One region of the Pseudoalteromonas sp. BSi20311 genome, then DNA from elsewhere that is predicted to be linked to it. Evidence: predicted binding sites of a transcription regulator. Region 1 holds the regulator's gene; the other holds the start of a gene.
The links. Region 1 encodes NrdR, which represses ribonucleotide reductase genes. Its sites were predicted from a motif close to AAACACNANATNTNGTGTTT; they were not measured.
Positions count from the first base shown of each region.

Region 1 (15,315 bases):
AATGTAAAGCTCGTTGGAAACCTGAAAATCATCCGTATGACCAGACACCGTAATTTCACCGGGTACATCTTTAAGTAATCGGCCAATATCTTGAATGATAGGTTTAAATTGTGGTTGTAAAAATGCACTCCCCGATGGAAACGAGCCATTTTCTCTAATACGAATTATGATTTGCTGCCCTAAAGATTCAAGCTCAATAGCCCCATCAATAATTTGCTTTTCAAGCTGTTGTGCAATTTTTTTAACTAAGTCATTTATTTGTTCTTGATCGGCAGCAGAAACTGCAGGCGCTGAAGCAACTTCCTCAGAGGTACTACTTGATTCACCACCTCGCTTTTCACCACGTTGCTCTTGACGTCCACCTGCGGAGCTTTCATCTCCCGCCTGAAACTCAAGCATTTGTTGGGTCATTTCAACCGTTTGTTGCTGAATGGTTTCTATAGGAGTTGGCTCAGGTTTACCCGGCGTAAACTCCATAGCAATAACAGATGTCCCTTTTGGAATGTCTTTTACTTCTATTTTATTTTGTACACCAAAAGCAAACTTCATAGAGCCTGCAATTTGCTTAAATTTAAGCACATCCATTTCAGAAAACGCGAGTAAGAGTACAAAGAAGCACATTAATAGCGACATTAAATCGGCAAATGTCCCCATCCATGCAGGTAACCCTGGGGGTGGGCATTTACACTCTTCATCAGACATAATTATTCCTCAGTGTTTACTGCGCGTTTTGACTCAGCCAAATAATTTTTCAAGATCCCTTCGATTACTTTAGGGTTTTGGCCATCTTGAATACCTAATACCGCATCCAAAATAAGTCGCTGGTTCATTGCTTCTTCGTCTTTACGCAATTCAAGTTTTACCTGAATAGGAATAGCGACAACATTCGCCAAAAATGCCCCATATAACGTTGTTAATAAGGCGACCGCCATGGCTGGACCGATTGCTTTTGGGTCATCCATATTTGATAACATAGCCACCAAACCGATTAATGTACCGATCATCCCCATTGCAGGAGCAATATCACCTAACGATTTGAATAAGCTTGCACCCATTTCATGACGAGTTGTTGTGAGGGAAATATCTTTTTGTAATGTTGCACGCACTACATCTGCATCATGTCCATCTACAAGCATATCAACGCCTTTGCGCATAAATGGATTTGGAATTTCAGCCTCTTCTAATGCTAAAAAACCACCTTTACGGGCAGAGTCAGCAAGTTCGACAGCTTTCTCTATTAACGCTTCAGGGGGTTCAATTTTAAACATAAACGCTTTTGCACAAACCTTACCAATGCCAAAAAATTGCGACATAGTAAAGTTAGATAAAACGATAAAAAGGGAACCACCAAACACAATAACCACTGAAGGGGTATTGTAAAACATAGCGACTTCACCGCTACTACTCATAAACATGGACATGACAATTAAGCCAATTGCGCCAAGGATCCCAATAATGGTTGCTAAATCCACATTCCCTCCAAAGGTTTTATATTTTTTCTTCGCAAGCGTTGTTATTAATTGTTTATCGGCAAGATACTGAAATACTTAAGTGATTTTTATGATAACCGAAAAAGTTAAGCGCTCATCTATTTTAGATCAACTATCGCAATCTATCTAACACTCAATTTTAAACATGTTAAAAAATAACTAAGAAGCGCAATAAAACCCAATTAACAGCATTTATCTATCAAAAAACCATATCATTCTTTGACCTAGTTTAGCATTCCCCCTAAAATTGGCGTCTAAATTTATTATGTAAGTTGAAAATAAAGATGGCGACTAAAAAACCTGAAAATTTAAGTTTCGAACAAGCACTAGAAGAGTTAACAACAATTGTCAGTGAAATGGAACAAGGTGATTTATCGCTTGAACAGTCTTTAAAGCAATTTGAGCGCGGTATTGCATTAGCCAGTGCGTCTTCTGGCAAACTTCAACAAGCCGAACAAAAGGTGTCGATATTAATGGGTAATGACGAAAAAGCACCGCTTACTCAATTTGATAACGATATGGAATAATTGTGAGCATAAAAGAACAAATAAAGCTCGCTCAAGATGACGTAGCTAATACGCTCAATCTTTATTTCGAACAACCTCTTGAAAGCGACAACACTATAAAAGAAGCCACACATTATAGTCTAATGAATGGCGGGAAGAGATTACGCCCTTTTTTGGTTTATACCACAGGCAAAATGCTCGGTGCTGAAAAACGTGATTTAGATGTGCTAGCAGCAGCGATAGAATGCATTCATAGTTATTCATTAGTGCATGACGATTTACCCGCTATGGATGACGATGATTTACGTCGTGGCCGTCCTACATGTCATATTGTCTATGGTGAAGCACAAGCTATTTTAGCAGGTGACGCACTGCAAACCTTAGCGTTTGAGCTTATTGCTAAGCACACATTTAAATGCTCAACAGAAGCTCAGTTAAAAATGATTGCAGAATTAGCACATGCTTCTGGCTTGCAAGGAATGGTCGCCGGGCAAGGCCGCGATATTGCAGCAACAGATAAAGTTATTACGGTTGATGAATTAGAACGTATTCATAAACTTAAAACAGGCGCATTAATAAATTGTGCGATTACTTTGGGCGCACTTTGTGCCCCTAATATTAGCCAACACACTTTAGATAACTTATCTACTTTTGGGTATGCTATCGGGCTGGCCTTTCAGGTTCATGACGACATTTTAGATGTTGAGGGCGACACACTAACTTTAGGTAAGCCTCAAGGGTCAGATATTGCTGCGAATAAAGCGACATACCCGGCTTTATTAGGTATGCTAGGTGCTAAGCAAAAAGCACTAAATTTGATACAACAAGCCCATGAGGCGTTAGCTAATATTGACGCAGACACAACCAGCTTAGCAGCATTGGCAAACTATTTAATTGAACGTGACCATTAAACATGGCTAAAACGTATTAAATCTTAGAACAAAATTATTACTAAATATTAAGCCGCCTCTTAAACTTAGCTTTTTTGAGGGAAGTTAATATTAGCGAAGGATATATAAAAAACCATGACACTTGATAGCAGCAAGTATCCATTACTTAATTTGGTGAACGAACCAGCCCACTTGCGAGACTTAGCACAAGATAAGCTTCCTGCATTTAGCCATGAATTGCGTGATTACTTACTCAATTCAGTATCGCAAAGTAGCGGCCATTTAGCGTCTGGTTTAGGAACCGTAGAACTTACCGTTGCATTACATTATGTGTACAACACTCCCGACGATCGTTTGGTTTGGGATGTAGGTCATCAAGCCTACCCACATAAAATACTAACGGGACGTCGTGACCAAATGCACACCATTCGCCAAAAAGATGGATTGCACCCATTTCCATTTAGAGACGAAAGTGAATACGATACCTTTAGTGTTGGCCATTCAAGCACCTCTATTTCAGCGGCGCTGGGTATGTCTATTGCTGCGCAAAAAGAAGGCAAAGGTCGTAAAACCGTGGCGGTGATAGGCGATGGCGCAATTACCGCAGGTATGGCCTTTGAGGCGATGAATCACTTAGGTGATGTTAAATCAGATATGTTGATTATTTTGAACGATAACGAAATGTCGATTTCTGAAAACGTCGGCGCGTTAACCAATCATTTTGCGCGTATTTTATCAGGTAGCTTTTATACCAACATCCGCGAAGGCAGTAAAAAGCTTCTTTCTGGTGTACCGCCGGTAAAAGAACTTGCCAGCCGTATGGAAGAACACATTAAAGGGATGATGATCCCGGGTACTTTTTTTGAAGAATTAGGCCTAAATTACATTGGTCCAATTGATGGCCATGATGTAAATATGCTTGTAGATACGCTACGCAACATGCGTAACTTAAAAGGCCCACAGCTGCTGCATATTAAAACCCAAAAAGGCAAAGGCTATAAACCAGCAGAAGCCGATCCTATTGGTTATCATGGCGTACCAAAATTTGACCCTGCAACATCAAGCCTGCCGAAATCTAAGCCAGGCGCTGCAACTTTTTCAAGTGTATTTGGTGATTGGCTGTGCGACATGGCAGAGCAAGACAACAAGCTAATGGCAATTACCCCTGCGATGCGTGAAGGTTCAGGAATGGTGCGCTTTTCTAAAGAACACCCAGAACAATATTTTGATGTCGCAATTGCAGAGCAGCACGCTGTAACCCTTGCTGCAGGTTTTGCTTGTGAAGGGTTAAAACCCGTTGTTGCTATCTACTCTAGCTTTTTACAACGTGCGTATGACCAACTAATTCACGATGTTGCATTGCAAAACCTACCGGTATTATTTGCTATTGACCGCGCAGGTATTGTCGGAGCCGATGGTGAAACCCATCAAGGCGCCTACGACCTAAGCTTTATGCGCTGTATTCCTAACATGGTTATTATGGCACCTAGTGACACTAACGAATGCCGTCAAATGCTATACACTGGCTATCAAGCCGATTGCCCTGTAGCCGTGCGTTACCCGCGTGGTAGTGCTGGCACCGCAGACATTCAAAGTGCTATGCAACAGCTCGAAATTGGTAAAGCGAATGTAATTAAACAAGGAACTAAGGTGGCTATATTGTCATTTGGTACCTTGCTTGAAAACGCGCAACTGGCCACAGATGAGCTCAATGCGACTTTAGTTAATATGCGATTTATTAAGCCACTTGATACAGGGTTAATTGATGAGCTTGTCGCTAACCACGATATTATTGTAACGCTTGAAGATAATGCAATTTCTGGTGGTGCAGGCTCGGCTGTTAATGAGTATTTAGCTACCCAAAAAGCGGCTGTAAAAATACTTAACTTAGGTATACCGGATGAATTTATTAAACACGGTACACAACAGCAAATGCATGATGAAATGGGGTTAGGTGGACAAGGTATATTAACTACAATTAAAGCATTTATGAGCTAATACTTATAGTGTTTAATAAAAAAGGAGCCATTGGCTCCTTTTTTGTTGCTCACTTATAATCTCTAGCGCATCCACACCTTAATGTCGGCCAAGCCATTACTTTGCAATAAGCCAATCTGCTGTTCAAAGTTCGGGTTTTGCTCAAACTCAAATGCATCTAATTGCTCATCAAAGGTAATGTTAGCAACGCCATCGCCACCGCGTTTTTTAACTTGATGCAATGCGATATCAGCTAAATTAATCGATGTCTCCCAGCTAATAACTTGACCACCTAACAGGGGGAGCGGATAGAAAGACCAACCCACTGATGAGGTAATACTCGTTGTTTCGCCGTTCGGAAGCTGGAAGTTATAATCGGCAATGGCTTGGCATAACTCTGACACATAGCTGTCGATTAAATTACACTTAAAGTCACGCAATAACAGTAAAAACTCATCACCACTCCAACGTGCAACGTAATCAGAGCCTTGAGTACGGGAGTTAAGTAATGCCGCCACTTGTTGTAAACAGCTATCTCCAGCAATAGGGCCATAAGCATCATTAATACGGCTAAAGTTATCTAAATTAATAATTAATAACACCAAAGATTTGCCCTGAGCCTGTAATGACTGCGAATTACGCTGAAAATGCTCAATATCTTTTGGTAGTTGATCAAACAAGAAACGACGACTTCTCAGCCCAGTTAGCTCATCAGAGTGACTAACAAGTTTAAGCTGAGAATTTACTTGGTTTAATTTATCATTCGCTTGACGAAGCTCTAGGGTTCGTTCAGTAATAAGCCCTTCGAGTACTTGTTGCTTACGTCGCTCTTGAACTTTAAATACCCAAAACACTAAATAAAACAGCAGTACAAAACCACTGGTGATCAGTAATCTAAAGTAGATGGTTTCACCAAACCGTTCAGGAACAACAAACGCATATTCGGCTGATTGCGCTTTACCCCAATCCTCACCTTGGCGTTTAGTTTCTAATTCAAATAAAAACATACCGGCGGGTAAATTTGTATAAATTGCTTCTCGACGGGTATTTGCATAGCGCCAATCGTTATCAAGCCCATTAAGTTTATATCTAAACTCAATACTTGCCGGAGCGTAATAATCAATCGCAGTATAGGTAAGTGTCACATCACGCTCATCGGTCTCAAGAACCGGTTTTTCACCTAACGCAGCAGCTGCAAGCTTTCGTGATGGTGTGGTTAAGGTTTCTATAGTTGGTTTAAGTGAGCGTAATCCAAATAACTCTACGTCTTTAGGGATTTCTACAACGCCTTGCAAACTGGGATACCAAATAGAGTTATCCATATCAACCACCGCATCATGGCCTAAACCATTACAACATTGGCTGGCTTTACCATCGAGCTGACGGTCAAATGAAGAGATCACTTCTTCTACTTTTAGGCTTTCGATGTTGGCTTTAAATTGCTCAACAGGCATGCGGTAAACCCCTTTCATGGTGCTTACCCAAATTCGCTTTGAGGTGTCATCGTATTCTAAGCTGAATATAGAACCATATGGCAACCCATTGGCGGCGTCTAGTTGCTGCCATTGCCCTTGTCCACTGCGATAAAACAGGCCATCGTTAAGCGAGCCAATTAAAATGCCTACCCCTTTTATATGTAAAATGCTGGTCACATACGCACTTTCTAAGGTGGTTTGGTCACCTATTTTTTCTATCCCGCGTTCAGTAAAGTAATACGCGCCTTTACTGGTGCCAATAACCCCAAAATTTGGTTTATCTAAAACATAGGTTACAAACTTACTGCCTAAAAAAGCATTGTACGCAAAAGGGTTTAAACCATTGTAATTTAAACGGTATAACCCTCGTCCGGTGCCTACCCAAAAACCACCTTTAGTTGAAGTGCTAATTGCAAAAACTGGGTTATCGCTCAATGCACGAGCAGGGAAACTATATAAGGTATTCGACTCGTAAAAAAACAAGCCTCTGCCAGTAGCAACATAAAGGCGATCGCCATCAAATTGCAGGTCATGCACCGAGGCATTTCCATACTTGGCACTATTAATAACATTAATAAAAGTTTTATCGGCATCAAAATAGCCAACGCCACTTTTATTGGCAATCCATAACTTACCATCAGGTGATTTACTAATTGCCATTACCGCTTCGGTCATTTTAGAAATGGCAGAATGGCGCTCTATTCGCCCTTCGTGAGCAAGCCATAATCCTTCACTAAAACTCGCTAACCATATGTTATTTTCATCATCTCTAAATATATCAGCAAACCAAATACTCTGATCTAACTGGCTGGGTTCAACCCACTGCCAATCATTAGATTTAGCCCTGAACAATAAACGTCCATAGGTTGATACCCACAAGCCGCCATTACCGTCGCTCATAAATTTATACACAGCTGAGTTATTAGCATTGGGCAGTGGAAACGGGCGTAGCTCATCATCTAAATCTAAAAAGTAAGCGCCTAGCTCAGAAGCAAGATATAAATTGCCATTTAAAAAGGATAAGTCGTGAACAATTGTTTGTGCTAAACGATCAGGCAAGGCCACTTTAGCGGTAAGCTCTAAGCGCAATTTAGAAAAATCAGACGCGCTTTGCGTCAGGCGTAATAAATTACGGTCGTTAACCAGCCAAATTCCCTCTGGTGAGAGCGCCATTTTACTGACTGACCCTACTATTTGGGTGATAGCAGTAGCGTTTACAATAGGGCTGGGATTATTTAGTTGGTCGCGCAGCTCTATTTGGCCTCTGTCTATATAATAGAGCCCATTAGCTGCTATCCAAATACTGCCTTGAGAGTCTTCAAGAATGTCTCTAACAGGGCCTTTAATATTAAACTCTTGTGCGGTTAGCTTCTCAGGATCGATAACCACAAGGCCATTTTTCGTGCCTATCCACAACAAGCCTTCACCATCAATCAGTAATTTATTGATGCCATTGCTGGGTAAAAACAGACTATTTTGAGTGTTGTAATTAGTAAAAGTGTTACCATCAAATCGGCTTAATCCGAATTGCGTACCAAGCCACATGTAGCCCTGGTTATCTTGCACCACACTTTTGAGGGATTGTGAGGGAAGTCCGTCTTTAATGTTCCATTGTTTAACTACGTAATCAGTAATTGAAGCCGTACTTGGCATGGCACACATCAAGAGTACACAAACCAATAAAAATCGCATCATAGTGCTGCCACCTAGTTAAACAAATAATAAATTAAAAGGGTAGTAAACCTACTTTTATCAATGCTTGCAAACAAATAAGCGAAAAAATACCTGCAAGTACATCATCGGCCATAATACCAAACCCACCATGAGCACGTTTATCAAGTATACGAATCGGCCCTGGCTTTGCTATATCAAAAAAGCGAAATAGTAAAAAGCCCACTAATAATGTTTGCCAATTCAGTGCTGCACCAATCATCGTTATATAGTAACCAGCGACTTCATCCCAAACAATAGCGGGGTGGTCATGAACTTGGAGGTCATCGGCTGTTTTTCCACATGCCCAAATACCAAATATACTGATCACCACCGCAAATACAATTTGTAACCATAACGGAAAATGCATGGTAATAAAAATAAACGGTAACGCCGCTAAAGTACCAAATGTACCTGGGGCTTTAGGCGCAAGCCCTGTACCAAAACCCAAACCAAAAAATTGATGTGGGCGTTTTAAATTAAATAATCGGTTTTTATTCAAACCTGCTCCTTGGAAAAGTGCTCAAAGCCTTTGTGCTCAAAAACAAACTTTTCACCTTGGTGTAATAATTCTATATTCCCGTCACCACTTTTGATTTGGCCGATACAGGTTGCTTCTACACCGTATTGGCGCAACTTAATATCGAGCATACTCTTATTGCTGTCTGGGACAGTGTAAAGTAGTTCATAGTCATCGCCATAGTTGAGTATAAAAGGAAGCTGTTGCTCAAAATCAAGACTCGCTTGCATCGCATCAGAAGTAGGTACATTTTCAATATTGATTGTTGCACTGACCTGTGACAAATCCAAAATGTGACCTAAATCAGCAAGTAAACCGTCTGAAATATCAATAGCTGATGACGCTAAGCCACGCAAAGCTTGTCCGGCGGCCACGCGTGGCGTTGGAAAGTTTAAACATTTATTAATATGCTTTAAATGTTCAGGTGCAACTGGCAAACCTTGTTTTTTTGACTCAATAGCCAAACCAGCATCACCTAGCGGTCCGGTTACAAAAATCCAGTCGCCCACTTTTGCGCCACTTCGACGCAGTGCTTTACCTTCAGGAACCGTGCCTTTTGCACAAATAGTAATACTGAGTGGGCCTTGAGTCGTATCGCCACCAATAATTTGTACATTAAAGTACTCAGCAATTTCATGCATACCGTCAGTCAGTTCTGCAATCCATTGTGGATCGATACTTGGCAACGTGAGTGCAACCGATACCCATGTAGGCTCTGCACCCATGGCAGCTAAATCACTTAAATTTACTGCCAGAGCTCGATGCCCTAATGCGCGAGGAGAGATATCATGAAAAAAATGCACCCCAGCAACTAAGGTATCTGTTGTTACAGCAAGCTGACAGTTTGCTGGTACAGTGACAAGCGCACAGTCATCTCCAATCCCTAAATTAACATCGCGACGAGTGATACCGCGACCTTTAAAGTAGTGATTAATTAATTCAAATTCCTTCATACACAAAAAAGCCGACCTATGCCGGCTCTCCTTTTTAACGGTTATTTATAACAACTCACTGAAATTAATATGCAGCTTAAGTTGTTATGACTTGCGTAACTGTTTTACAGCTTTATCAAGTACACCGTTTACAAATTTATGGCTATCTTCAGCGCCAAACATTTTCGCTAATTCAATGCTTTCATTGATAGCCACTTTGTAAGGAACATCTTCACGAAATTTAAGCTCGTAGCTGCTTAAACGTAAGATTGCACGTTCAACTTCGTCTAATTCATCAAATGGACGAGTTAAATGAGGCGATACAGCTTCGTCTAGTTGCTTATGATTTACGGCAACTCCACGCGCTAAATCTTTAAAATATTCAACATCAATTTTAGTCACATCGTTTTCGATCAACATTTGTTGTTCGATATCGGCAATTGCATTGCCGCTTAATTGCCATGAATACACGGCTTGAAGTGCTAAGATACGTGCTTTACGTCTTGCTGCTGGTTTCACAAAAATTCCTTAAACTTAAATTTTATCTAACACATTAACCATTTCAAGCGCACCTAAAGCAGCTTCGCCGCCTTTGTTACCCATTTTGGTACCTGCGCGCTCAATTGCTTGCTCAATGCTTTCAGTGGTTAATACGCCAAATGCAACCGGGATATCATACTCAAGCGATACTTGTGCAAGCCCTTTATTTGACTCGCCAGCGACGAGATCAAAGTGAGGCGTGCCCCCTCTGATCACTACACCTAAGGCGATAATTGCATCATATTCTTTTTTTGCTGCAACGCGTTTCGCTGCTAAAGGTAATTCAACCGCACCGGGTACGTAAATCACGGTAATATCGTCTTCTGATACTCCACCAGTACGTTTTAGCTCATCAACAGCACCTGCAAGCAAGCTACTACCAATAAAGTCATTAAAACGAGAAATGACAATGGCAAACTTTTTGCCTGGAGCGTATTTATTACCTTCAATAATTTTCATTTGATAACCCTAAAAATAAGTTTAAGCGATTTCGGTTGCGCAAAAATTGATGCGCATTATACCACATAAATAAAATAATAACCTAGCGCGTAATTATTGTGGCTCTACGTAGTCAACCACTTCTAAATGGAACCCTGATAATGCATGGTATTTTTTAGGTAAACTCATCAAACGCATTTTTTGAATACCTAAATCAGCCAGAATTTGCGAACCCACACCTACGGTGCGCGAAGTACCTTGAAATTTACGTGGCGTCACATTTTCACCCTCATCAGCTGCGGCAAACGCTTTTACTGTGGCTTCTAACTCTTCAGTGCTTTCTTGCTTACCTAAAATAACTAAGGCGCCATTATGCTCAGCAATATAAGCCATTGCTTGCGATAAACCCCAACTACGGTCAGCATTGCGATCAGAGAGTAAAATATCGTTAAAGGTACTTTGTAAATGCACACGTACTAAGGTCGGTTCTTGTTGCTTTATTTCACCTTTAAGCAATGCATAGTGTAACTGCCCATCAATGGTGTCTTTGTAAGTCACTAAGTCAAACTCACCATGTTCAGTGGGCAATTTACATTTTGCAACTTGCTCAATTGTGGTTTCGTTTAGGTTACGGTACTCGATTAAATCAGCAATGGTGCCAATTTTAATATCATGTTGCTTAGCAAATACTTCTAAATCAGGACGACGCGCCATGGTGCCATCTTCATTTAGGATTTCTACAATCACTGATGATGGCTCAAGCCCTGCTAAACGCGCTAAGTCACACCCTGCTTCTGTATGCCCTGCACGTGTTAACACGCCGCCTGGTTGCGCCATAATAGGAAAAATATGACCTGGTTGTACAATATCGCTTGGCACAGCGCCTTTCGCGATGGCAGCTTGAACAGTGCGGGCACGATCCGCTGCAGAAATACCTGTGGTAACCCCTTTTGATGCTTCAATAGACATAGTAAAGTTAGTTGAGAATGCGGCACCATTATTTTTTACCATTAATGGTAAATCAAGCTGCGAGCAACGCTCTTGAGTCATCGTTAAACAAATTAGTCCACGGCCATGAGTCGCCATAAAGTTAATGGCTTCTGCACTAATGTGTTCAGCAGCAATAATTAAATCGCCTTCATTTTCTCTGTCTTCATCATCCATTAAAATAACCATTTTACCGGCTTTAATGTCATCAATTATTTCTTGTGCACTGTTTAAATTCATAAGTTGCTCGTATAAGTTGTCAATGTCGTTATTTTATAAAGCCCGCTTTAGCGAGTAAGCTCATCGAAATATCTGAACCCGTAGGTTGTTCAGCCCCTCTAACTAGGCGCTCTAAATAACGTGCTATTTGGTCGACCTCTAAATTCACTTTGGTACCGACTTGAAAATCAGCTATGGTCGTTTGCCCGCTGGTGTGGGGCACAATAGTCAGTTTAAATTTATTACCTTCAACTGCATTAACCGTCAGGCTAATACCATCAATACAAACCGACCCTTTGTAAGGAATGTATTTCATTAAATTTTCATCGGTGGCTAACCAATATTCTGTTGCTCGCGCATTGGCATTAATTGCTGTGATAGTGGCAATGCCATCTACATGGCCAGACACTAAATGACCACCGAGGCGCGAAACAGGTTGCATCGCCTTTTCTAGATTAACGGTTTGCCCTAATGCGTAATGTGCAAACCCTGTTAAGCTAATCGTTTCATTTGATAAGTCTGCACTAAAGCCGTCAATATGCTTATCAACAACCGTCAGGCAGACACCATTGGTTGCAATACTGTCACCTAACTTAACATCACTCATATCAAGGTTTTTACTTTGGATACGAATAGCTAAATCACCTTGTTTTTTTTGTAATAACGCAATTTTACCTGTCGCTTCAACTATTCCAGTAAACATAGTGCTACTCTTTATATAAAATGATTAATGAGCTTTTTTTAGTGCTGTGATACGTAAATCATCACCGATTGGCACACACTCATTAAAAGTTAAATTAATGGTATTTTGCATACTCATTAACTCTGGGAAATTTAGTAAACTTTTAGCATCGCTGCCCATTAATTTAGGAGCAATGTAAAAAACAAACTCATCAATTAAATCAAGTTCTGTCATTTTACCGGCCAGTGTCGCTCCGGCCTCTAGCCACACATTATTAAACTGCAATTGGGCAAGCGTGTGTAACACGGCCAGTAAATCTACTTTATTATTATTTTCAGGTACTTCAATCTGTTTAACAAAATGAGGCCACTGATGCGATTTATCAACCTTGGTGGTAAATATTATCACCTCACTTTGAATTGAAAATAAGGCAAGATCAGGGGTAAGTCTGTTTTGTGAGTCAATAACAACGCGAACCGGTTGGCGCAGTGGTAAATCAGTTGGTAAAGAATACGGTAACTCTTCTGGGCGCACATTTAATTTTGCATCATCCATTAATACCGTATCGGCACCGGTTAAAATTGCACAGTTTTGTGCTCGGTATAGTTGCACATCTTGGCGCGCTGCGGGGCCAGTTATCCATTTACTTTGCCCGTTTTTAAGCGCCGTTTTACCATCTATACTTGCGGCCATTTTGCAAGTCACAAAGGGTAATCCCTGCTCCATGCGCTTAAAAAACCCAAGGTTTAATGCGCGAGCTTGCGCTTCAAGTAACCCGTAAGCGACTTCTATACCAGCATCCGCTAAAATTTTCAGACCTTTGCCTGCAACTTGCGGGTTGCTGTCAACCATTGCGGCAATCACTTTTTTAATACCTGCTGCTTTTAGCCCTTCAGCACATGGCGGTGTTCGACCATAATGACTGCAAGGCTCAAGTGTTACATAAGCGGTTGCGCCTTTTGCATTTTCGCCAGCCATAGCCAGTGCGTTTACCTCTGCGTGACCTTGACCCGCTAACTGATGAAATCCTTCACCTATTACTTTATTATTCTTTACGAGTACGCAGCCAACATTAGGATTAGGAGTGGTGGTAAAGCGTCCTTTTTTTGCCAGTTCAATAGCGCGAGCCATGTAGCGTTTATCATCCTCTGAAAACGAACTTTGCTTGGTCATTACTACTCTCCTAAGCGGGCTATTTCTTCACCAAATTCGCGTATATCTTCAAACGAGCGATACACTGAGGCAAATCTTACATAGGCCACTTGATCTAACTTTTTAAGTGCTTCCATAATGCACTCACCCACCAAATGGCTAGACACTTCGCGTTCGCCAGTGGCTCGCAGCTGCGATTTAATAATATTAACCACTTCGTCAACTTGTTCAGTGCTTACGGGGCGTTTTTCGAGGGCGCGAGTTAAGCCATTTAGTAACTTATCTTCATTAAACGGTTCGCGGCTGCCATCTTGCTTGATGACCCGTGGCATCACTAATTCAGCCCCTTCAAAGGTGGTAAATCGTTCGTGGCATTCATTACATTCACGACGTCTACGTACTTGGTGTCCCCCACCTACAAGGCGAGAATCAATAACTTTAGTATCTTTGGCGGTGCAAAATGGGCAATGCATAACTGTGTGTTTCCGTTTTAAAAACAAAAAATGGCCGCTATTATAGCGGCCATTATCATAACAAAAATGTGTGCAGTTGTGATCTAAATTACTATTTTACTCTTGGATTAAGCGTAAACAGGTAATTTTGCACAAATTGCTTTCACTTTTTCTTTTACTTGCGCTTGTACTGACTCATCTTCGATGTTGTCTAGTACATCACAGATCCAGCCCGCTAACTCTTTTGATTCAGCTTCTTTAAAGCCACGACGAGTGATTGCTGGTGAACCAATACGCAGACCAGAGGTAACAAATGGTGAACGTGGATCGTTCGGTACTGAGTTTTTGTTAACCGTGATATTCGCGTTACCTAGGGCAGCATCTGCATCTTTACCTGTGATATTTTTGTCGATTAAATCAAGTAAGAATAAGTGGTTGTCAGTTTTACCCGATACTACTTTGTAGCCGCGCTCTTGTAATACCGCAACCATTGCTTGTGCATTTTTAACAACTTGTGCTTGGTATGTTTTAAACTCAGGTTGAAGTGCTTCTTTAAATGCGACCGCTTTAGCAGCAATAACATGACATAAAGGACCACCTTGGCCACCTGGAAAAACAGCGCTGTTTAGCTTTTTGTAAATTTCTTCATCGCCACACGCAGAGATGATTAAACCACCGCGAGGACCCGCTAATGTTTTGTGTGTTGTGGTTGTTACAACGTGAGCAAATGGTACTGGGCTTGGGTAAACACCCGCAGCAATTAGACCTGCAACGTGCGCCATATCAACAAATAAGTAAGCAGCTACTTTGTCTGCAATTTCACGGAACTTAGCCCAATCAACAATACCTGAGTATGCAGAAAAACCAGCAATGATCATTTTTGGTTTGTGCTCAAGTGCTAACGCTTCAACTTGTGCGTAATCAATTTCGCCAGTTTCTTCGTTAAGGCCATACTGAATTGCGTTGTATGTTTTACCAGAGAAGTTAACGTGTGAGCCGTGCGTTAAATGACCACCGTGCGCTAGGCTCATGCCTAATACAGTATCAAGTGGGCTTAAAAGAGCTTGGAAAACAGCAGCATTCGCTTGTGAACCGGCATGAGGCTGTACGTTTGCGTAATCTGTACCAAATAATTCATTTGCGCGGTCAATAGCAAGTTGCTCAACCACGTCTACGTGCTCACAGCCACCGTAGTAACGTTTGCCCGGGTAACCTTCAGCGTATTTGTTAGTCAGCTGAGAACCCTGCGCTTCAAGTACGCGTGGGCTACAGTAGTTTTCAGATGCAATTAACTCAATATGCTCTTCCTGACGTGATGTTTCTTTGCTCATCGCGTCAAATAACT
Region 1 covers NZ_BADU01000051.1:5,713-21,027, forward strand. Annotated here, with positions in the region: gene P20311_RS04575 (flagellar motor protein MotB) at 1-702, opposite strand, end outside; gene pomA (flagellar motor protein PomA) at 705-1,472, opposite strand; gene xseB (exodeoxyribonuclease VII small subunit) at 1,775-2,017, shown strand; gene ispA ((2E,6E)-farnesyl diphosphate synthase) at 2,020-2,907, shown strand; gene dxs (1-deoxy-D-xylulose-5-phosphate synthase) at 3,022-4,884, shown strand; gene P20311_RS04600 (ligand-binding sensor domain-containing diguanylate cyclase) at 4,947-8,033, opposite strand; gene P20311_RS04605 (phosphatidylglycerophosphatase A) at 8,065-8,550, opposite strand; gene thiL (thiamine-phosphate kinase) at 8,547-9,521, opposite strand; gene nusB (transcription antitermination factor NusB) at 9,606-10,019, opposite strand; gene ribE (6,7-dimethyl-8-ribityllumazine synthase) at 10,035-10,499, opposite strand; gene ribBA (bifunctional 3,4-dihydroxy-2-butanone-4-phosphate synthase/GTP cyclohydrolase II) at 10,593-11,705, opposite strand; gene P20311_RS04630 (riboflavin synthase) at 11,734-12,387, opposite strand; gene ribD (bifunctional diaminohydroxyphosphoribosylaminopyrimidine deaminase/5-amino-6-(5-phosphoribosylamino)uracil reductase RibD) at 12,412-13,539, opposite strand; gene nrdR (transcriptional regulator NrdR) at 13,542-13,991, opposite strand; gene glyA (serine hydroxymethyltransferase) at 14,099-15,315, opposite strand, start outside.

Region 2 (7,761 bases), on a different contig from region 1:
GTAACACATCAGGAATTTGCTCTGTGCCATCGTAGTTAGGCACAAAATCAACCGTTTCTTTTTCAAGATCGGCTAATAATTCGTGCGACATTTTTGCCATACGTACTTCTGTATAACGCATTGCCGCTGCTGAATCACCATCAACCGAACCAAAGTTACCCTGACCATCTACTAGCATGTAACGCAGTGAGAATGGCTGAGCCATACGTACGATGGTGTCATAAACTGCACTGTCGCCGTGTGGGTGGTATTTACCGATTACGTCACCGACCACACGGGCCGATTTTTTGTAAGGCTTGTTCCAGTCATTACTAAGCTCGTTCATTGCAAACAAAACGCGGCGGTGAACAGGTTTTAAGCCGTCACGTACGTCTGGTAATGCACGTCCTACAATTACACTCATGGCGTAATCTAAGTAGGAGTTTTTTAACTCGTCTTCAATATTGACTGGCAGAATTTCATTGGCGAGATCAGTCATTTGATATCACATTCCTTCAGTATCAGCTCTTAACAACCCAGTATTAGGTATTAAGAGTGTTTGTTATTATTTCTAAGTAACCATGCTATCACAATTAATTTTAATTTACAGGCGCAAAACTTTGCGATTTATCAATTTAGGCCTATATAATGGCCTCAGATTGACGAGGAAGTATTTTATGACCGAACATCAAAATGTAGATAACGCAGAAATAGCAAAGTTTGAAGCCATCGCAGAACGTTGGTGGGATTTAGAAGGCGAATTTAAGCCGCTTCACGAAATTAATCCATTACGATTAGATTTCATCGCAGACAAAACCAAAGGATTATTTGATAAAGAAACCCTCGATGTAGGATGTGGTGGTGGCATTTTAAGTCACAGCATGGCGCGAATGGGCGCTAAAGTAACTGGCATTGATATGGGCCAAGAGCCTTTAACTGTCGCCAAGTTACACAGCTTAGAAACAAGTGTCCCCGTTGAGTATATAAAAGTACCTGCAGAGCAGTTTGCAAATGAGCACCCTGAGCGCTTTGATGTGATCACTTGTATGGAAATGTTAGAGCACGTCCCCGACCCTGCTTCTATTATTCATGCGGTGGCTAAATTAGCAAAACCTGGGGCCGATGTTTTTTTCTCTACTCTTAATAAAACCCCAAAAGCTTACTTATACGCTATTGTCGGTGCAGAAAAACTATTAAAAATGGTCCCCGAAGGTACGCACGACCATAAAAAATTTATTAAACCTGCACAATTAATTGCATGGGCAGAGCAAGCTGGCTTAAAAGTACGTGCCAGTGCTGGTTTAAGTTACAACCCGCTTTCTAAGCAATACACAATGAATGATGATGTGAGCGTAAATTATATGCTGCATTTTGAGAAGTTAGCGTAATGGCAAGCTCTCAAATCCCCATTGCCCCAATGGAATATCAAGCATTGCTGTTTGACTTAGATGGCACTTTACTCGATACCGCCGATGATTTAGGCGCCGCACTCAACACTGTGCTGCGTAATCATCAGCATCCTGAAGTGAGTCGTGATATATATCGACCCGCAGCTTCAAATGGTGCTGCCGCTTTATTGGCTGCTGGTTTTAAAGAAAGCTGGGCGCAACAACCGCAAGAGCAACTTTTACAAGAGCTAGTTACGCAATACGCTGCCAACATTGCCACCCATACCCAATGTTTTGTAGGAATAGAGCAATTACTAATCGCACTTGATAACAAAGCAATCCCTTGGGGAATTATGACCAATAAGCCCGGATTTTTAACTGATCCTTTAGTCAAGGCGATTCCTGCATTAAAAAATGCACGTATTGTGATAAGCGGTGATACCTTAGCTGAATCTAAGCCCTCACCCCTTCCTTTACTGTATTGCGCTGAGCAAATGAGTGTAGATCCTTCACGTTGCTTATATATAGGTGATGCGCAGCGTGACATTCAAGCAGGTAAAGCAGCCAATATGCACACCGCAACCGCACTATGGGGATATGTACCGAGTGTTGACGAGGCATTGGCTTGGAATGCGGATTTTAATTGGCACAGTCCTATAGATGCATTTAACCACATATAGTGTCATGTTAATTAATAAACACTACATATTGTGATTGTGTTAGTTTTTACGCAAAGCTTGATGATAAAAAAAGCAGACAAAATTTATTTTTAAAAAGCGTAAATTTAATCTTTCCTTAGTTGATTTTTACAAATTTCAACTTAACCGAATGATCAAAGGTTAATGCCTACTAACACAATTACGTTATCCCAACGTTATCCACAATGAGAGCGGTTTCTGTCCCTTGCAAAAGATCCCAGACCACACTATCTTGTGATCTCTAATTTGAACAACACCAGATATTGTGGCTAAATGTTATTCAATTAAATTCACCAAACCGGTGAAAATAACAATAAACGAATAGGCACTGTGCTTTTTTAGGTGCACGCATTGGTCAAAAATATTTAATTCCCAAGGAATACAGGCAAAGCTATGAACCAACAGTTATCTGTAAGCAAACGTGACGGTCGTAAAGAGCCACTCGATCTTGATAAGATCCATCGCGTTATTGAATGGGCCGCCGAAGGTTTAAATAACGTTTCGGTTTCACAAGTTGAACTTAAATCGCATATTCAATTTTATGACGGTATTCGTACTAAAGACATCCACGAAACGATTATTAAAGCTGCTGCGGATCAGATTTCTAAAGAATCGCCTGATTATCAGTACCTTGCTGCTCGTTTAGCTGTATTCCATTTACGTAAAAAAGCCTATGGCCAGTTTGAGCCACCGCGTCTTTTTGACCATGTTACTAACATGGTTGAACAAAAACGTTACGATGCACATTTACTCGTTGATTACACAGAGCAAGAATTAGATGAGCTAGATGCGTACTTAGATCATTCTCGCGATCTTAACTTTAGCTACGCAGCAGTAAAACAGCTTGAAGGTAAATACCTAGTTCAAAACCGTGTAACGGGTGAAATTTACGAAAGCGCGCAGTTTTTATATATCTTAGTGGCTGCAAGCTTATTCTCTGATTACCCTCGTGATACACGTATTGATTACATCAAACGTTTTTATGATGCGGTTTCATTATTTAAAATTTCTTTACCTACGCCAATTATGTCGGGCGTACGTACACCAACACGCCAGTTTAGCTCATGTGTACTTATTGAGTGTGGCGATAGCCTAGACTCAATTAATGCTACATCATCAGCAATTGTTAAATACGTTTCTCAACGTGCTGGTATTGGTATTAATGCAGGTCGTATTCGTGCACTAGGTAGCCCTATTCGTAACGGTGAAGCGTATCACACTGGCTGTATTCCGTTTTATAAGCACTTTCAAACAGCGGTTAAAAGCTGTTCGCAAGGCGGTGTACGTGGTGGCGCAGCAACCCTTTTCTACCCGCTTTGGCATTTAGAAGTTGAAAACTTATTAGTACTTAAAAACAACCGTGGTGTTGATGATAACCGCGTACGTCACTTAGATTACGGCGTACAGTTTAATAAACTCATGTACTCACGTTTAATTAAAGATGATTACATTACGTTATTCAGCCCCTCTGATGTGCCTGGCCTTTACGATGCATTTTTTGAAGATCAAGACGAGTTTGACGCGCTATATGTAAAATATGAGCAAGACGAGTCAATTCGTAAAAAACGAATTAAAGCAATTGAGCTGTTCTCTATGTTTGCTCAAGAACGTGCTAGCACGGGTCGTATTTACTTACAAAACGTTGACCACTGTAATACACACAGTCCGTTTATCTCAAGAGTGGCTCCGATCCGTCAATCTAACTTATGTTTAGAAATTGCGTTACCAACTAAACCTCTTAGCAACGTGAATGATGAAGAAGGTGAAATTGCACTTTGTACATTATCTGCGTTTAACTTAGGTGCCATTGAGTCTTTAGATGAACTAGAAGAGTTAGCTGAGCTTGCGGTACGCGCACTTGATAACCTACTTGATTTCCAAGACTACCCAGTACCTGCAGCTAAAAATGCAACTATGGGACGTCGTACGCTAGGCATAGGCGTTATTAACTACGCATACTACCTAGCTAAAAACGGTAAGCGTTATTCAGATGGCAGCGCAAATGCGCTTACGCACAGAACATTTGAAGCAATTCAGTACTACCTAATGAAGGCATCTAACGAACTTGCTAAAGAGCGTGGAGCATGTCCTAAATTTAACGAAACTACATACTCGCAAGGTATTATGCCAACCGATACGTACAAACGTGATTTAGACAAGATTTGTGATGAACCACTGCACCTTGATTGGGATACATTACGTGCCAGCATTAAAGAGCATGGTATGCGTAACTCCACGCTGAGCGCATTAATGCCATCAGAAACGTCATCGCAAATCTCAAATGCAACTAATGGTATCGAGCCACCGCGTGGTCACATTAGTGTTAAAGCAAGTAAAGACGGTATTTTAAAGCAAGTTGTTCCTGACTACGAACGCCTTAAAGATAACTACGAATTACTGTGGGATATTCCATCAAACGATGGTTACTTACAATTAGTAGGCATAATGCAGAAATTTATCGACCAAACAATTTCAGCAAATACTAATTATGATCCAAATAGATACGAAGGCGGTAGAGTACCTATGAAAGTCTTATTAAAAGACTTACTTGGTGCCTACAAGCTAGGTGTTAAAACACTGTACTACCATAACACCCGTGATGGCGCATCAGATGCACAAGAAGACGCTCCAGAAGTGGAAGATGATGATTGTGCAGGCGGCGCGTGTAAAATTTAATAGTTAAACTTAAAGCGGGCGCCTTGCCCGCTTTGTCCTGATAGTTTTTTGAGTGATAAACATGTCTTATACTACTTTTAGCAGAAATCATAATAACCAAATGCAAGAGCCAATGTTTTTTGGTCAAACCGTTAACGTGTCACGTTACGATCAACAAAAATACCCTATTTTTGAAAAGCTGATTGAAAAACAATTGTCTTTCTTTTGGCGTCCTGAAGAAGTTGACGTAAGTAAAGACCGTTTAGACTTTCAAGCGCTTCCTGATCACGAAAAGCATATCTTTTTAAGTAACTTAAAATACCAAACTTTGCTTGATAGTGTTCAAGGCCGTTCGCCTAACGTTGCACTATTGCCAATCGTGTCAATTCCTGAGCTTGAAACATGGATTGAAACATGGGCGTTTAGTGAAACCATTCACAGCCGTTCATACACACATATTATTCGTAATGTAACTCAAGCCCCTGAACTCATTTTTGACGACATTGTTAGCAATGACAAAATTAGTGAACGTGCCGATGCCGTAACCACTTATTACGACGATTTAATTAACTCGGTGTCGCTTTACAACCTGTACGGTGAAGGCAAACATGACATTAATGGTGAAACCGTTGTGGTTAATTTATTTGAGCTGAAAAAGAAATTGTATCTGGCGATGATGTCAGTGAACATTCTTGAAGCTATTCGCTTTTATGTCAGCTTTGCGTGTTCATTTGCGTTTGCCGAGCGTGAGCTAATGGAAGGCAATGCTAAAATTATTAAGCTTAAATCCCGTCAGTCATGCACACACAATAGCAAAATTTTAAAAACTAATCAAGCTAAATCAAACACAAACAACGTGATCAACTTGTGTGGAACCACACATAAAATTACAAAAAATGCCACACAACTTAAAATAGCAGCATAAAAAATAAATATGTGGCTTTATCCCGGAATAAATAAAAAATGAAATATACTACTTTTAATCAAAAAATAATGACGCTTTAAAAGAACCGATGTTCTTTGGCAACCCTGTGAATGTATCACGTTATGATGTTCAAAAACACGTGGCATTCGAAAACTTAATTGAGAAACAACTGTCTTTCTTCTGGCGACCAGAAGAAGTTGATGTATCAAAAGATCGCGGGGATTGGCAAAGTCTATCTGATGCCGAAAAGCACATTTTCATCTCTAACCTTAAATATCAAATCTTACTTGATAGTATGGCCGCACGTTCAGTTAATGCGGTGTTACTCCCATTGGCTTCCTTACCTGAAGTTGAAACATGGATAGAAACATGGGCATTTAGTGAGACGATTCATTCTCGTTCATATACACATATTTTAAGAAATTTATTCACCAACCCTGGTGAAGTATTTGATGAAATAATCATTAACCCTGCAATATTGAAACGTGCTGAAAGTATTTCGCTTTACTTTGATGATTTAATTTTATATTCACAGTTATATAACTTACATGGCGAAGGTAAACATACATCTGAAGGTGTTGAATATGATGTTACTTTACGCAAATTAAAGGAAAAGTTATACCTTGCGGTGTGCTCTGTTAATGCTTTAGAAGCTATTCGTTTTTACGTTAGTTTCGCCTGTTCGTTTGCGTTTTCAGAGAGATCTTTACTTGAGGGGAACAGCAAACTAATTCGCCTTAATTCACTACAAAAAACATCACATTTAACTGGTCGGTCGGTCGCCCTTCCTTTAGAATCAAGCAATAAAACGAACTTTAACTTATGTGAAACATCACATAAACACAGCATTGCTGCATAACACAAGTATTTATGTGAGGTTTAAAAATGAAATACAGCACCTTTAATCAAACACAAAACAACGCATTAGCAGAGCCTATGTTCATGGGTCAAAGCGTCAATGTTTCTCGGTATGATCAGCAAAAGCATATGGTATTCGAGAACCTTATTGAAAAGCAGCTGTCGTTCTTCTGGCGACCAGAAGAAGTAGACGTATCGAAAGATAGAGCTGATTGGCAAACGCTCAGTGAAGCTGAAAAGCACATCTTTATCTCAAATTTGAAATATCAAACACTACTTGATTCAATTGCGGCTCGTTCAGTTAGTGCTGCATTTCTACCTCTGGTTTCAATACCTGAGCTCGAAACATGGATAGAGACATGGGCTTTTTCCGAAACTATTCATAGCCGTTCTTATACGCACATTTTGCGTAACCTATTTACTGACCCAAGCGAAGTTTTTGACGATATCGTCATTAACTCTGCGATCATCAAACGTGCTACTAGCATATCTAAATACTTTGATGACCTAATTCAAATCACGCAAGTGTATAACTTACATGGTGAAGGTGTTCATGAAATTGATGGTAAAAAAGTCGAAGTGACTGAACGCAAAGTTAAAGAGAAGCTTTATTTAGCTGTGTGCTCAACAAACGCACTAGAAGCGATTCGATTTTACGTGTCATTTGCTTGTTCATTTGCCTTTGCAGAACGCTCATTGCTTGAAGGGAATAGTAAACTGATAAAACTTATCTCGCGAGATGAATCCGTGCACCTTTCGAGCACACAGGCCATACTAAATCTATGGTCTAGCGGCAAAGATGACCCCGAAATGAAGGAGGTGTCAGCTGAACTAAAAGAAGAAGGTCGTCAGATATTTCTTGAGGTAGTTGAGCAAGAAAAAGAGTGGGCTGACTACCTATTTAAGGATGGTTCAATGATTGGTTTGAATGCTGACATTCTGAAGCAATATATTGGATACATCAGTAATCAGCGCATGGCTGCTATAGGTTTAGATACACCGTTCGATGTAAAGAGCAACCCACTGCCTTGGATGAGCTCTTATCTCGTAAGCGACAATGTTCAAGTAGCTCCTCAGGAAGCTGAGTTAAGTAGTTACTTGGTTGGTCAAGTTGATTCAGAAGTTAATGCAACAGACTTCGGTGATTTTGACTTGTAGTTGCGATGAAGTTAAAGATAGATGGCAAGCTGATTGGAACTTGCCATCCTAACAAAACAATACTTGAGAATATGGAAGCTTTAGAGTTAGTGCCTAATTA
Region 2 covers NZ_BADU01000048.1:381-8,141, reverse strand. Annotated here, with positions in the region: partial or broken gene P20311_RS04485 (DNA gyrase subunit A) at 1-478, opposite strand, end outside; gene ubiG (bifunctional 2-polyprenyl-6-hydroxyphenol methylase/3-demethylubiquinol 3-O-methyltransferase UbiG) at 657-1,367, shown strand; gene P20311_RS04475 (HAD family hydrolase) at 1,367-2,047, shown strand; gene nrdA (class 1a ribonucleoside-diphosphate reductase subunit alpha) at 2,459-4,741, shown strand; partial or broken gene nrdB (class Ia ribonucleoside-diphosphate reductase subunit beta) at 4,803-5,588, shown strand; partial or broken gene nrdB (class Ia ribonucleoside-diphosphate reductase subunit beta) at 5,684-6,453, shown strand; gene nrdB (class Ia ribonucleoside-diphosphate reductase subunit beta) at 6,531-7,661, shown strand; gene yfaE (class I ribonucleotide reductase maintenance protein YfaE) at 7,667-7,761, shown strand, end outside.
Region 2: a site for NrdR is predicted at 2,317-2,336, ahead of nrdA (class 1a ribonucleoside-diphosphate reductase subunit alpha). Genes of this name have one in related genera too.